One region of the Weissella thailandensis genome, then DNA from elsewhere that is predicted to be linked to it. Evidence: predicted binding sites of a transcription regulator. Region 1 holds the regulator's gene; the other holds the start of a gene.
The links. The regulator CtsR, encoded in region 1, represses protease genes until heat stress. The targets are predictions, from matches to a motif close to TTGGTCAAAAAAGGTCAAANA.
Positions count from the first base shown of each region.

Region 2: a site for CtsR is predicted at 1,529-1,549, ahead of FOL01_RS08385 (ATP-dependent Clp protease ATP-binding subunit). Genes of this name have one in related genera too.

Region 1 is NZ_CP014332.1:1,847,243-1,854,003, forward strand. It holds gene rpoB (DNA-directed RNA polymerase subunit beta) at 1-1,314, opposite strand, end outside; gene FOL01_RS09210 (ATP-dependent Clp protease ATP-binding subunit) at 1,584-4,079, opposite strand; gene FOL01_RS09215 (CtsR family transcriptional regulator) at 4,081-4,557, opposite strand; tRNA gene FOL01_RS09220 (tRNA-Arg) at 4,702-4,775, opposite strand; tRNA gene FOL01_RS09225 (tRNA-Gly) at 4,807-4,879, opposite strand; tRNA gene FOL01_RS09230 (tRNA-Thr) at 4,886-4,958, opposite strand; tRNA gene FOL01_RS09235 (tRNA-Leu) at 4,979-5,061, opposite strand; gene serS (serine--tRNA ligase) at 5,358-6,641, opposite strand; gene FOL01_RS09245 (deoxynucleoside kinase) at 6,655-6,761, opposite strand, start outside.
Region 2 is NZ_CP014332.1:1,680,166-1,686,926, reverse strand. It holds gene budA (acetolactate decarboxylase) at 1-281, shown strand, start outside; gene FOL01_RS08390 (zinc-binding alcohol dehydrogenase family protein) at 393-1,400, shown strand; gene FOL01_RS08385 (ATP-dependent Clp protease ATP-binding subunit) at 1,612-3,690, shown strand; gene FOL01_RS10905 (LysM peptidoglycan-binding domain-containing protein) at 3,976-5,637, shown strand; gene FOL01_RS08365 (NlpC/P60 family protein) at 5,703-6,245, shown strand; gene FOL01_RS08360 (GNAT family N-acetyltransferase) at 6,300-6,578, shown strand; gene FOL01_RS08355 (dCTP deaminase/dUTPase family protein) at 6,677-6,761, shown strand, end outside.

The DNA of each region.
Region 1 (6,761 bases):
ACGAACAACACGTTCCATACGGCTCAAACCAATACGGAATGTATTTTGTAGCAACTCACCAACACGGCGGATACGACGATTACCCAAGTGGTCAATATCGTCAGTAACACCAACGCCCAATGGCAAATTCAAGAAGTAGTTCATACCAGCGATAATATCAGCTGGCTTTACTGTACGAATAGCTGGATCGAATTGACCATTACCAATAATTGGTAGTGTCTTTTCAGGATCTTCTGGATTCTCAACCAAGATTGTTTGCAAAACCATTGGTTCAGTAACAACTGCATCATCAGAAGGTGTGAAAGTTGTCCGCTTGAAATCTTCACGATCCAAGTAAGGAGACAATGCTGACATAACCTTCTTGTCAATGACTGTACCCCTTTCGGCAATAATCTCACCTGTATCTGGATCAGCCAAAGTCTCACCCAAAGTCCAACCCATCAAGCGTGACTTTAGTGATAACTTTTTGTTGATCTTGTAACGACCAACTGGTGCCAAATCATAACGCTTTGGATCGAAGAAACGTGCAGTCAACAAGGCACGTGCTGAATCCGCTGTCTTAGGTTCTCCCGGACGTAAACGTTCGTAGATATCCTTCAAAGACTCTTCAACTCGTGAATCCTCGATGTCCTTATGCACATCTTTATCCAAGGTTAATGAAATAGAATCATATTGATCACCTAACATTTGTAGGATTTCTGAATCTGATCCGTAACCCAATGCACGTACCAACTCTGTGATTGGTAACTTACGAGTACGGTCAATACGAACATAGCTAAGACCCTTAGCATCTGTTTCAAATTCCAACCAAGCACCACGACTTGGGATGAATGTCGTACCGTAATTTGGGCGTCCGTTCTTATCTAATTCTTCATTGTAGTACACACCAGGAGAACGTACTAATTGTGAGACAATAACACGTTCAGCACCATTAATAATAAATGTTCCTGCTGGTGTCATTAATGGGAAATCACCAAAGAACACGTCTTGTGATTTGATTTCACCAGTTTCCTGATTGGTTAAGCGCAACGTAACGTGCAATGGTGCTGAATAATTAGCATCATGGTTACGAGCTTCTTCTACTGTGTACTTTGGCTCCATGAGCTTATAGTCCACAAATTCTAGAGACAACTTACCTTGGAAATCCTCAATTGGCAAAATGTCCATAAACATTTCACGTAATCCTTCATCCAAGAACCAGTTGTATGAGTCCGTTTGAATTTCGATCAAGTTAGGCAAATCAAGAACTTCCTTGATTCGTGCATAACTACGACGAACACGGTGTTTACCATACTTTACAAGCGTTCCTACCAAGTTTTCCACCTCGCTTTGAATTGGCCAACTGTGCACCCAGTTATATTACAGTTTGTTAACAATTTCTGATTTTTACTGGTTTTTAAGTGCAAAAAAGACAACAGCATCCCCATACCTGAAAACGCTCTTGTCGTTAATATGCAGGCTTCCAGGGACAATATTTCCTATCAGCCGTTGTCTTATACACAATTAAACTAATGATAAGTATACAAGAAAAAGTAAGCATTAGCAAGAAAAACAAATCTTGTCAACGCTTACTTTTTAATTATTTATCCAGTGACGGTTTCAACGTCTTTTTTGGGTTGTTTTACCGTGATATTGATCTCACCACTCTTAGCACCAATCGTCACTTGATCGTTAACCGTAACCTTACCAGTTAACAATTCTTCAGATAATGCATCTTCAATCTTCGACTGCAATGCTCGTCTAATTGGACGCGCACCATATTCTGGATCAAAGCCAGCTTTGGCAATCACATCAATTGCCGCTGGCGTAATTTTAACCTTGAATCCTTGTTCACCAATACGTTGCAGAACTGACTTTGACATCAACTTAACAATTTGGTGAAGTTCATCCTTATTCAATGAATGGAAGACCACAACTTCATCCAAACGGTTGATAAACTCAGGGCGGAAAGTTTCCTTAACTGTCTGCATAATCGTATCACGCATTGCATTATAGTCAGACATCTTATCAACAGCGCCGAATCCAACTGACTTTTCATCACGTAGACGAGTTGCACCAAGATTTGACGTCATGATAATAATCGTATTCCTAAAGTCGACCTTACGACCCTTAGAGTCCGTTAAGAAACCATCGTCAAAGACCTGCAGCATCAAATTGTAGATATCTGGATGTGCTTTTTCGGCCTCATCAAGCAATACGACTGAGTATGGTTGACGACGAACTTTTTCAGTTAGCTGGCCACCTTCCTCATAACCAACGTAGCCAGGTGCTGATCCAACCAAACGGCTAGCTGAATAAGCTTCACGGTATTCTGACATATCAACACGAATCATATTATCTTCTGAGCCAAACATTGCTTCAGCTAAAGCCTTCGCTAATTCAGTTTTACCAGTTCCGGTCGGTCCTAAGAACAAGAAGGTACCAATTGGTCGTTTAGGATCTTTCAAGCCTGAACGCGCCCGGCGAATTGAACGTGCGATGGCTGAAACTGCTTCATCTTGGCCAACAACGCGATCATGCAGCACCTTTTCCAAATTGATCAAGCGATCTTTTTCAGACTTTTCCATTTGTGTTACTGGCACACCAGTTTGCTCAGAAACGACCTCGGCAATATCATGCAACGAAAGTACCAAGTCATACTTTGCTTGAGTATCACCATCACTATCAGCCTGTGCATCTAGTTGTTTATCAATACGTCGCTTTTGACTCATCTCTTTCTTACGCAATTCTGCAGCTAACTCAAAGTCTAAGCGTTCAATGGCCGCATCTTTTTCTTGACGCAACGTCGCTAACTTCTCTTGCTGTTTTGCTAATGGTGTTTCATGACCAACTCGGTCAATTCGTACCTTAGCTGCTGCTTCATCCATAATATCAATGGCCTTATCAGGTAGGTAGCGTTCCGTGACATACCGCTCTGAAAGTTTAACCGCTTCAATAATCGTTTCATCAGGAATAGCTACTTGATGATGCTTTTCGTAACGATCCTTTAATCCCTTTAGAATTACGATAGCATCGGCCTGCGTTGGTTCATTAACGCCAACCTGGGCAAAACGACGCTCAAGGGCTGCATCTGTTTCGATATATTTTTGATACTCATTTAGTGTTGTTGCACCAATCGTTTGCAATTCACCACGAGCCAAAGCTGGTTTCAAAATATTCGATGCATCAATGGCACCTTCCGCACCACCTGCTCCAATCAGCGTATGTAACTCATCAATAAACAAGATAACTTGGCCATCGTGCTGAATTTCATCAATCACCTTTTTCAAACGATCTTCAAATTCACCACGGTATTTTGTACCCGCGACCAATGATCCCATATCCAGCATCATCAAGCGCTTTTGTGTCATATCTGATGGTACATCACCAGCAATAATTTTTTGTGCCAGTCCTTCAGCAATCGCTGTTTTACCAACACCTGGCTCACCAATCAAAACTGGGTTGTTTTTTGTACGGCGTGACAGAATTTGGATGACCCGCTTAACTTCGGTCTCACGGCCAACAACTGGATCCATTTTCTTATCACGCGCTAATTGGGTCAAGTCACGTGCTAAGGCATCCAAAGTTGGTGTTCCTTCAGTTTGCTGAGCTTGGTTGCTACGCTTACGACGAGGGTCACGTCGCTTAGGCGCTTCACTAACACCTAGTTTACGTAAAATAGCTCGGCGCATTTCTTGTGGGTTCACCCCTAAATTGATCAAAATACGCGATGAAAAAATCGTTTCATCCGATAATAAGGCCAATAGCAAATGCTCAGTTCCTGTACGCTCTTGATGCAATTTTACAGCACTCTCGTTTGCTAGACGTAGTATCTCAGCTGCCTTTGGTGAATAAGGTAAATAAGATTCTTTTTCAGCACGAGATAATGTACCATAACCCGTAAATTGTTCAATTTGACTTTTAATGTCATCATCAACCACATTGAATTGTTGCATAACCTTGCTAGCAATACCTTCTTTTTCGATTGCTAAAGCAAGTAACAAATGCTCAGTACCAACGGCTTGATGTTTAAAATATTTTGCTTGTTCCTGTGCAACGACTAAAACGTTTTTTGCACTCGGTGTATATTGATTATCCATATTAATCACGCTCACTTTCAAACCGTAAACGGTTCAATAATTGCTGTAATAATCTTGCTCGTAGTTGATCTTGTATCGCTACGTCACCAACGGCTAACGCTTCCTTCGATAACATTGTTAAAAGGAGCTCACCTTCACGTTGCGTCAAAATCTTTTCTCGATACAAGCTAGATATCACGGCTGTTGCTGTTCTAAAGCTAACAATCTCAGGGAGACTCTGTCTCATTTCGTCAATGAGATCAGGCTCTGTTCGTAATGCCATTTTTACAATACGAATATAGCCACCACCGCCACGCTTTGATTCTACCAAATAACCATTTTCAGCACCAAATCGTGTTTTAATAACATAATTAATCTGTGATGGCACGACGTTAAAGCGGCGGGCAATTTCAGCCCGACGAATTTCAACTTCATTCGCCTGCTGTAAAATTTGTTTCAAGTATGCCTCAATATTATCCGACATATTTGAATCAGCCATGTCCTTCACCCCCTTGACCAATATTGACATAATTATAAAACGCATTGCAAGTCAATGCCACTAAACATTCACATCTTTTTTAAAAAATGTGAATTTGGCATAAAAAGAGGTTGAGACAAGTCTTGTCTCAACCTCTTTAATTGATGCACCTAGAAGGATTCGAACCTTCAACCTTCTGATTCGTAGTCAGACACTCTATCCAGTTGCGCTATAGGTGCATATTATTTAAAACTTCCCAAATTGGAAGAAAGCGAACAACGGGATTCGGACCCGCGACCTCTACCATGGCAAGGTAGCGTTCTACCAGCTGAACTATGTTCGCATGGGATGCCGACTACTGGATTCGAACCAGCGACCTCTTCATTACTAGTGAAGCGCTCTGCCAGCTGAGCTAAGTCGGCTTCTGTATCGATAATCGATATACGGATGACAGGAATCGAACCTGCACGCCCTAGGGGCACTGGAACCTAAATCCAGCGCGTCTGCCAGTTCCGCCACATCCGCAACAGACGTCTAACGAGTGAAACACTCGAGACAACTTTTATAGTATATCCAATCTATGAACAAGTGTCAACACTTTTTCAGATCTTTTACACTTTGTGGTTAGTGCGCTATGACTAACAACAACTTACTACTTGATATATAATACTAGGTTTTATCACTTCTTGCAACTCTTTTTTAGTTATAATCTGTTATAACGCGTTTATGCTACATAATTTATAGAATTATTGTTAATGCATTTAAAAAAGAGATTGGGACATTTATTCTGTCTCAATCTCTCTACGTTCAACTGTTATTAATTACAAAGAATCTTCAGACACGATCTTATCAGCACCAAAGTATGGGCGCAAAACTTCTGGAATCGTCACTGTACCATCTTGATTTTGGTAGTTTTCTAAGATTGCAGCAACCGTACGACCAACGGCCAAACCAGATCCATTTAAGGTGTGGGCAAATTGCAGCTTACCGTTTTCATCACGATATTGAATACGTGCACGACGAGCCTGGAAAGCTTCCGTATTTGATACAGAAGAAATCTCACGATAAATATCTTGTTGTGGCATCCAAACTTCCACATCATATGTTTTAGCTGCTGAGAAGCCCATGTCTCCTGTTGATAGGGTAATAACGTGGTATGGTAAGTTCAACTTTTTCAACAAGCTTTCTGCATTGACCGTCATATCTTCTAATGCTTGATATGAATCTTCTTGCTTAGTGAATTTTACCATTTCAACTTTATTGAATTGGTGCATACGAATCAAACCACGCGTATCACGTCCAGCTGAACCAGCTTCTTGACGGAATGCTGGTGATAAAGCAGTCACGCTATAAGGTAATTTATCAGCGTCAATAACTTCTTCACGGAAATAGTTAGTCAAAGGCACTTCAGCCGTAGGAATCAAGGTCATATCGTCATTAGTACCGACACGATAAGCATCATCCATAAACTTTGGATATTGTCCCGTACCATACATTGCTTCATTTTTAACAAGGTAAGGCGTGATCATTTCCTTATAACCTTCTTTTTGATGTTCATCAAGCATAAAGTTATAAACTGCTCGCTCTAAACGGGCCCCTTGACCAACATAATAAACAAAGCGCGCACCAGATACTTTGGCACCACGTTCAAAATCCAAAATACCTAAGTCTTCACCAATTTCAAAATGGGCTTTTGGTGTAAAGTCAAAGCTAGGAATTTCACCCCACTTGCGCTCTTCACGGTTTGAGTCCTCATCTGGTCCAACGGGGATCGTCTCATTTGGCAAATTTGGGAAGTGCAAGGCACGATCTTTAATTTGCTTGTCTAACACTGTGACCTGTTCATCCAGTTCTTTAATTGTAGCTGAAACTTGTTGCATCTCAGCAATCACGTCACTAGCATCTTCCTTTTGGCGCTTCTTAAGACCAATTTGATCTGACACAGTATTACGACGTGCTTTTAGTTCTTCAGTTTGGACTAATAGCTCACGACGCTTCGCATCATCGGCTACCAATGCATCAACTTCTTCCGGAGCAACCCCACGCGTTGCTAAACGTTCTTTTACTTGTTCCGTCTCATGACGAATTAGCTTCATATCTAACATAACATTTACTCTCCTATTCACCCTGTAAGCCCAATTCACTAATTTTTTGGTCAATTAATGCTAATACTTTTTTTGCTGCTGACTCATCAGCCACAAAATCATATTGGTCACCATCAATAC
Region 2 (6,761 bases), 170 kb from region 1:
TTGAACAGACTGATGTTACTGGAACACTAGTTGGTTATTATTCACCAGAGTTGTATCAAGGAACTGTCGCTGCTGGTTGGCATGTACATTTCTTGAGTGATGATCGGACGTTTGGTGGACATGTCCTTGGCTTTGATGCTGATCAGCTTGAAGGGGACTTAACTATTTTCGATAATTATGAATTGCATTTGCCAATTGATAATCAAGAATTCCGTGAGCATCATGTTGATATGGACGGCCTAAAAGAAGGCGTTGCTGCAGCAGAAGGTTCACAAGACTAATCATGAATTAGCGATAATAACACCTGAGTGTGTTGTTATCGCTATTTTTTTACCACCATAGTATCATGTAGGTAAGGAAATCTTGGTATCTATTATTTGAGGGAGTGAATTATGACAAAATTAATGAAAGCGGTCGTTACGACGCTTGATGAAGACAACCCGTTGTTAGAAAAAGAAATTCCGTTGCCAAATGTTGATAGTCATGATGTGCTTGTAAAAATTACTGCATCTGGTATGAATCCTGTGGATGTTAAGCAGCTTGAATTAGCTGTGGCGGCAAAGGAAGAACGTATCCTTGGTTTTGATGGTGTTGGTGAAGTAGTTTCAATTGGTACTGATGTAAAAAAATATCAGGTTGGTGATCGCGTCTTTTTCTCTGGCGAATTAGGTCGTACAGGATCTAACGCTGAGTATGAAGCAGTCAATGAAGACTTAGTTGCTAAGGCCCCTGATAATTTATCAGATGTTGAAGCGGCAGCATTGCCGTTAACATTTTTAACAGCTTATGAGATGCTTGCTGATAAATTTGGCATTTCAATGGCCGCTGGTGCAGCGTCAGGGAAGACTTTGTTGATTATTAATGGTGCTGGTGGTGTTGGATCGATTATGATCCAATTAGCAAAATGGCTGGGTATGACAGTGATTGCCACTGCTTCGCGTGATGAAACAATTGAATGGGTCAAACAATTAGGCGCTGATTTTGTTGTTAATCACCGAGAAGATTATGTGTCTGAGGTCAAGCAGCTTGGTTTTTCTGAGATTCCTTATATTGCTGTCCTACATTCATTAGACCAACATTTTGAAGCGGTAGCAAAGTTAGTAGGAAGCTATGGTCATATCGGCGCAATCGTGCAATCAACACAACCGTTGCCAGTTGGTCTTATTAAAAACAAAGCAGCCTCATTAGATTGGGAATTTATGTTTGCAAAGACCAATGCTGGGCAGAATATTGCTAGTCAAGGAGAGGCCTTAGCGTTACTTACAGAATTAGTGAGTGCAGGGGATGTGCAATCAACGATTACACAAACCGTTGATGGTTTCTCGGCCGCCGCGGTATTGGAGGCGCAACAAAAAGTTTCTGTTGGTGACATGTTAGGAAAACTAGTAATTAAATATTAATTAATGAATAAAAGAATGATAGAGAATGGATTTTTATGTAAACTAAAATTCATTCTTTTTTTGTCTAAAAAAGCACGAAATAATATTTGCACTCTCGATGGTAGAGTGCTAATATAGATAATGTAAGCAAGGTCAATAAAGGTCAGAGAAGACTGGATATTGAATCTACTGGGAATAATGAATATAAAAAAGAATGTAAGGAGGCCGTATTATGGCACAAGATCCATTTGGTTTTTCAAGTTTTGATGATATCTTTCGTATGATGAATAATGAAGCTGCAAGGACACAACAAGCACAGCGTTCACAACAAGGACCACGTACGCGGATGGGCCAAGGTGGCGGGAATGATAATAGTGGTCAAGGAAATGGTTTACTTGATCAATATGGTATTAACCTGACGGAAATGGCACGCAAGGGTAAGTTTGATCCAGTGATTGGACGAGACGATGAAATCGCACGTGTTATTGAAGTGCTTAACCGTCGTACGAAGAATAATCCAGTGTTGATTGGTGAGGCCGGTGTTGGAAAAACAGCCGTTGTCGAAGGATTAGCGCAAGCAATTGTCAACGCGAAAGTACCTGGAAAGTTACAAGGTAAGGAAGTTATTCGTCTAGATGTTGTTTCTCTTGTCCAAGGGACAGGTGTCCGTGGTCAATTTGAAGAGCGTATGCAGAAATTGATGGACGAAGTTTCAAAGCGGGACGACGTTATCCTGTTTATTGATGAAATTCATGAAATTATGGGAGCCGGAACTGCTGGCGAAGGTTCAATGGATGCCGGTAACATTTTGAAGCCTGCCCTAGCGCGTGGTGAGTTTCAGTTAATTGGAGCAACAACGCTTAATGAATATCGTAAGATTGAAAAGGATGCAGCAATTGCCCGTCGTTTCCAAACAGTGCAGGTTAACGAGCCATCAACTGAAGAAGCACTACAAATTATTCAGGGAATTCGTTCACGATATGAAGATTATCATAAGGTCAAGTATGCCGATGAAGCTTTGGAGGCTGCCGTAAATCTTTCAAATCGATACATTTCGGATCGCTTTTTACCTGATAAGGCAATTGATTTAATTGATGAAGCCGGTTCAAAAAAGAACTTGTCAGTAAAAATTGCTGACCCAAAGGAACTGGAAAATAAGATTCACTCAACGGAAGCACAAAAACAATCGGCGATCGAGCAAGAGGATTATGAAAAGGCTAGCAAGCTACGTGACCAGGTTAATAATCTAGAACTACAATTACAGGCTGTTAAACAACAAGCACCTCAGAATGAAGCGGCGCAAACTGTTACAGTTGAAGACATCCAAAAGATTGTTGAAGAAAAGACTGGTATTCCAGTTGGAGAATTAGCTGAGTCAGAGCAAACGCAATTACGCAATTTAGGTGACAATTTGGCTGAACATGTTATTGGTCAAGATGAAGCTACGGAAAAGATTGCCCGAGCAATTCGTCGTAACCGAGTTGGTTTTAATAAAACGGGACGTCCAATTGGAAGTTTCTTATTTGTAGGACCAACTGGTGTTGGTAAGACGGAGACCGCTAAGCAATTAGCTAAAGAATTATTTGGTACAACCGATAGCATGGTACGTTTCGATATGTCTGAATACATGGAGAAGCATTCGGTTTCAAAGTTGATTGGTGCCCCAGCAGGTTATGTTGGTTATGAAGAAGCTGGTCAATTAACCGAAGCAGTTCGTCGTCGCCCATATTCGCTAATTTTGCTAGATGAGGTTGAAAAGGCCCATCCAGATGTTATGAATATGTTCCTGCAGATTCTTGACGATGGGCGTTTAACCGATGCGCAAGGTCACATTGTTTCATTTAAGGATACAATTATTATTATGACCTCAAATGCGGGTACTGGTGTCAAGGATACGAAGGTTGGTTTTGACCCAGAGCATGAACGTGGTACCTCACGATTACTAGAGCGTTTGGCCCCATATTTCAAACCTGAATTTTTGAATCGTTTTGATGGTATCGTTGAATTCAATGCATTATCTAAGGATAACTTGTTAAAGATCGTTGACTTAATGATTGCTGATATGAATGTCGCCATTGCAGAAAAAGACCTACATCTTACTGTTACTGATGATGTCAAGCAGAAGATTGTTGACCTGGGTTATAATCCAGAAATGGGGGCACGACCATTGCGTCGAGTTATCCAAGAGCGACTCGAAGATCAAATTGCAGACTTTTATCTTGATAATCCGGACGTTAAACAGTTGACCACTAAGTTAGTAGATGACGATATTGTGATCGAAGAAATGAAGAGTACTGTACAAAATTCATAATAAGTTTAAAAAAATATAAATATCAGCGAGACAGCAACTACAATTGCTGTCTTTTTTTGTACAATAATCAGGTCGTTGAATTTTTCAATTAAGCAAAATGTGGATAAAATAAAGCAAAAATTAAGTTTTTTGTGCTGTGTAACATAAATGAAACATTAAATGAAACTCTTTGAAAAGTCTCTAACGTACAATAGTGCTTGTAGTAAAAATAAAGAAAATCTTAAGAAATGTTCTGGTGGGCAATTTCTAATTTATATAAACAATAAGTTCGAAGGGGTACTTAATATGCACGCATCTGTAAAAAATACGCTATTAGCAACTGCCGGAGCAGCAGCTGCCTTGGCTGGAAGCTCAGTCGTAGCTTCTGCCGATTCTGTTACTGTTAAATCTGGAGATACATTGTATGCTATCGCAGCAGCTCATCATGTATCTGTTGACGAATTAGTTTCAGCAAACAAAATTGCCGACGCTAATATGATTATTACTGGTGACAAGGTTGAATTACCAGGTTCATCATCAACATCAGCAGAATCAACAGCATCTTCAGCAGCACCAAAAAAGCAAGCTGCAAAGGGATCATCATACACTGTAAAGTCTGGTGATACTTTATGGGCAATCGCTAATGCTAATGGTATGACTTTGTCAGAATTGTTGTCAGCTAACGAAGGTTTGCAAGCTTCATCAACTATCTTTGTTGGTGATTCACTTAACCTTACAGCTTCAGCAACTAAGGCAACTGGTAGTGCCCCAGCTGCAAGTTCAGCTGCAGCAAAGCCAGCCGCAACGTCAACTGCTAACGCTTCACAAGCAACAGCAAGTTCAGCAGCTGCACAATCAGTTGCAACATCAACTGCTAATGCCTCAGAAGCTGCAGCAAAGTCAGCAGCCGCACAATCAGCTGCAACATCAACTGCTAATGCCTCAGAAGCTGCAGCAAAGTCAGCAGCCGCACAATCAGCTGCAACATCAACTGCTAACGCTTCAGAAGCTGCAGCAAAGTCAGCAGCCGCACAATCAGCTGCAACATCAGCTGCTAATGCTTCAGAAGCTGCAGCAAAGTCAGCAGCCGCACAATCAGCTGCAACATCAACTGCTAACGCTTCAGAAGTTGTAGCAAAGTCAGCAGCCGCACAATCAGCTGCAACATCAGCTGCTAATGCTTCAGAAGCTGCAGCAAAGTCAGCAGCCGCACAATCAGCTGCAACATCAACTGCTAACGCTTCAGAAGCTGTAGCAAAGTCAGCAGCCGCACAATCAGCTGCAACATCAACTGCTAACGCTTCAGAAGCTGTAGCAAAGTCAGCAGCCGCACAATCAGCTGCAACATCAGCTGCTAATGCTTCAGAAGCTGCAGCAAAGTCAGCAGCCGCACAATCAGCTGCTAACGCTTCAGAAGCTGCAGCAAAGTCAGCAGCCGCACAATCAGCTGCAACGTCAGCTGCTAATGCCTCAGAAGCCGCAGCAAGCTCAGCAGCACAAGCATCACAAGCTGCTGCAAGCTCAGCTGCAGCAGCAAGTTCAGCAGCCGCACAATCAGCTGCGCAAGCATCACAAGCAACTGCTCAGCCACAAAAGCTTGCCACAACAGCTTCTACAGCAAACAAGTCAGTTGTTTCAGCAGATACTGCCGGCAACACATACCCTTCAGGACAATGCACATGGTTTGTTAAGGGTGATTTGAGCTGGGTTGGTAATCACTGGGGTAACGCTTCAGCATGGGGCGCATCAGCCACTGCTGCAGGTCACACTGTAAATTCTTCAGCATCTGTTGGAGCTGTTGCATTATTTGCACCAGGTGTTGGTGGAGCTAGCTCATACGGTCACGTTGCTGTTGTTGATTCTGTAAACCCTGATGGTACAATTACTATCTCAGAAGCAAACTATGCAGGGAAAGCATTCAACGAGCGTACTATTTCAACTTCTGGTGTACAATTTATTCACCAATAAAACGCAATTATTTGAAGGACTCGCTAGCGGGTCTTTTTTTGTATAATAAAAGGAGTGATTGACGGATGCCATTTAAGATTGAACCGGGGCGTGTTGTGCATTTCAATGATTTCGATCAAGCAGATGCAGAAATTTTATTTGAACCGCCACTTGCGGAAAAACCAGTACAAATTACCGCATCAAATTTTGCTCGTAAAACAACCGGGGCACGTATTCAAAGAACGATGTTACAAATGCTAATGGAAGATATTTGTGAGCGTTTAACAGTAGTTTTAGATGATGTCGTGGGTGTACCTTATTTAAAGGATGGTCAAAGCATAGAAACCGGTTTTGATACGGGTGGCTTGATTCAGTATATGTTCAACAAAATTGCTGGTGTTGGTTTTCCACATGAAATTAGTGAGCAAATGAAAACTGTCACGCAATTCGATGTTTCAGAAACCATTCCGGGTGATTTATTGGTCTGGGGAAGTGCACTATTACCAACGACCGCTGGTATTTATATTGGTGGCGGCAGATATGTCACGGTTGATGTATTTACAGAAAAAGTGACCGTTAAGACTATTTCACAAAAATGGTTGCCAGACTTTGTGGGTGCCATCAGGTAGTTTAAACAACAATGGTGTTGTAATTTAGTTATAATAGAGTCAGGAGGTTTCAATATGGAATTTACTTATGAACCCGGACGCTTATTTCATGAAACAGGTGGTATTGTAGATGCAGAAATATTGTTCCCCGAAATTCTAGGAGGTGCGGTCTGGTCAATTGATCATACGTATGTCGATCCAGAGTTACGTGGACAAGGTATTGCTGGACAACTGTTAGCAGAGGTCGTTGCGCGTGCTGAGAAAGCAGGTGTACAACTAAAGCCAGTCTGTACTTATGCGCGACAAGCATTTTTCAGAAACCCAGAATATAAAAAAATAGCTTATAAAGATTAAATTTGTTTTGAAAGCACCCGTTATTTTGACGAGTGCTTTTTAATTTCCTTAAAATTAAGTTATACTTAGTTTTGAGAATTTATTTGAGAGGGATTGAAATGAAACGAGGATTTGCTGTTGTTAAGAAGTATGCAAACGCCAATTTAAGTTTGCCAAGTCGAAGTACAGAACACGCTGCTGGCT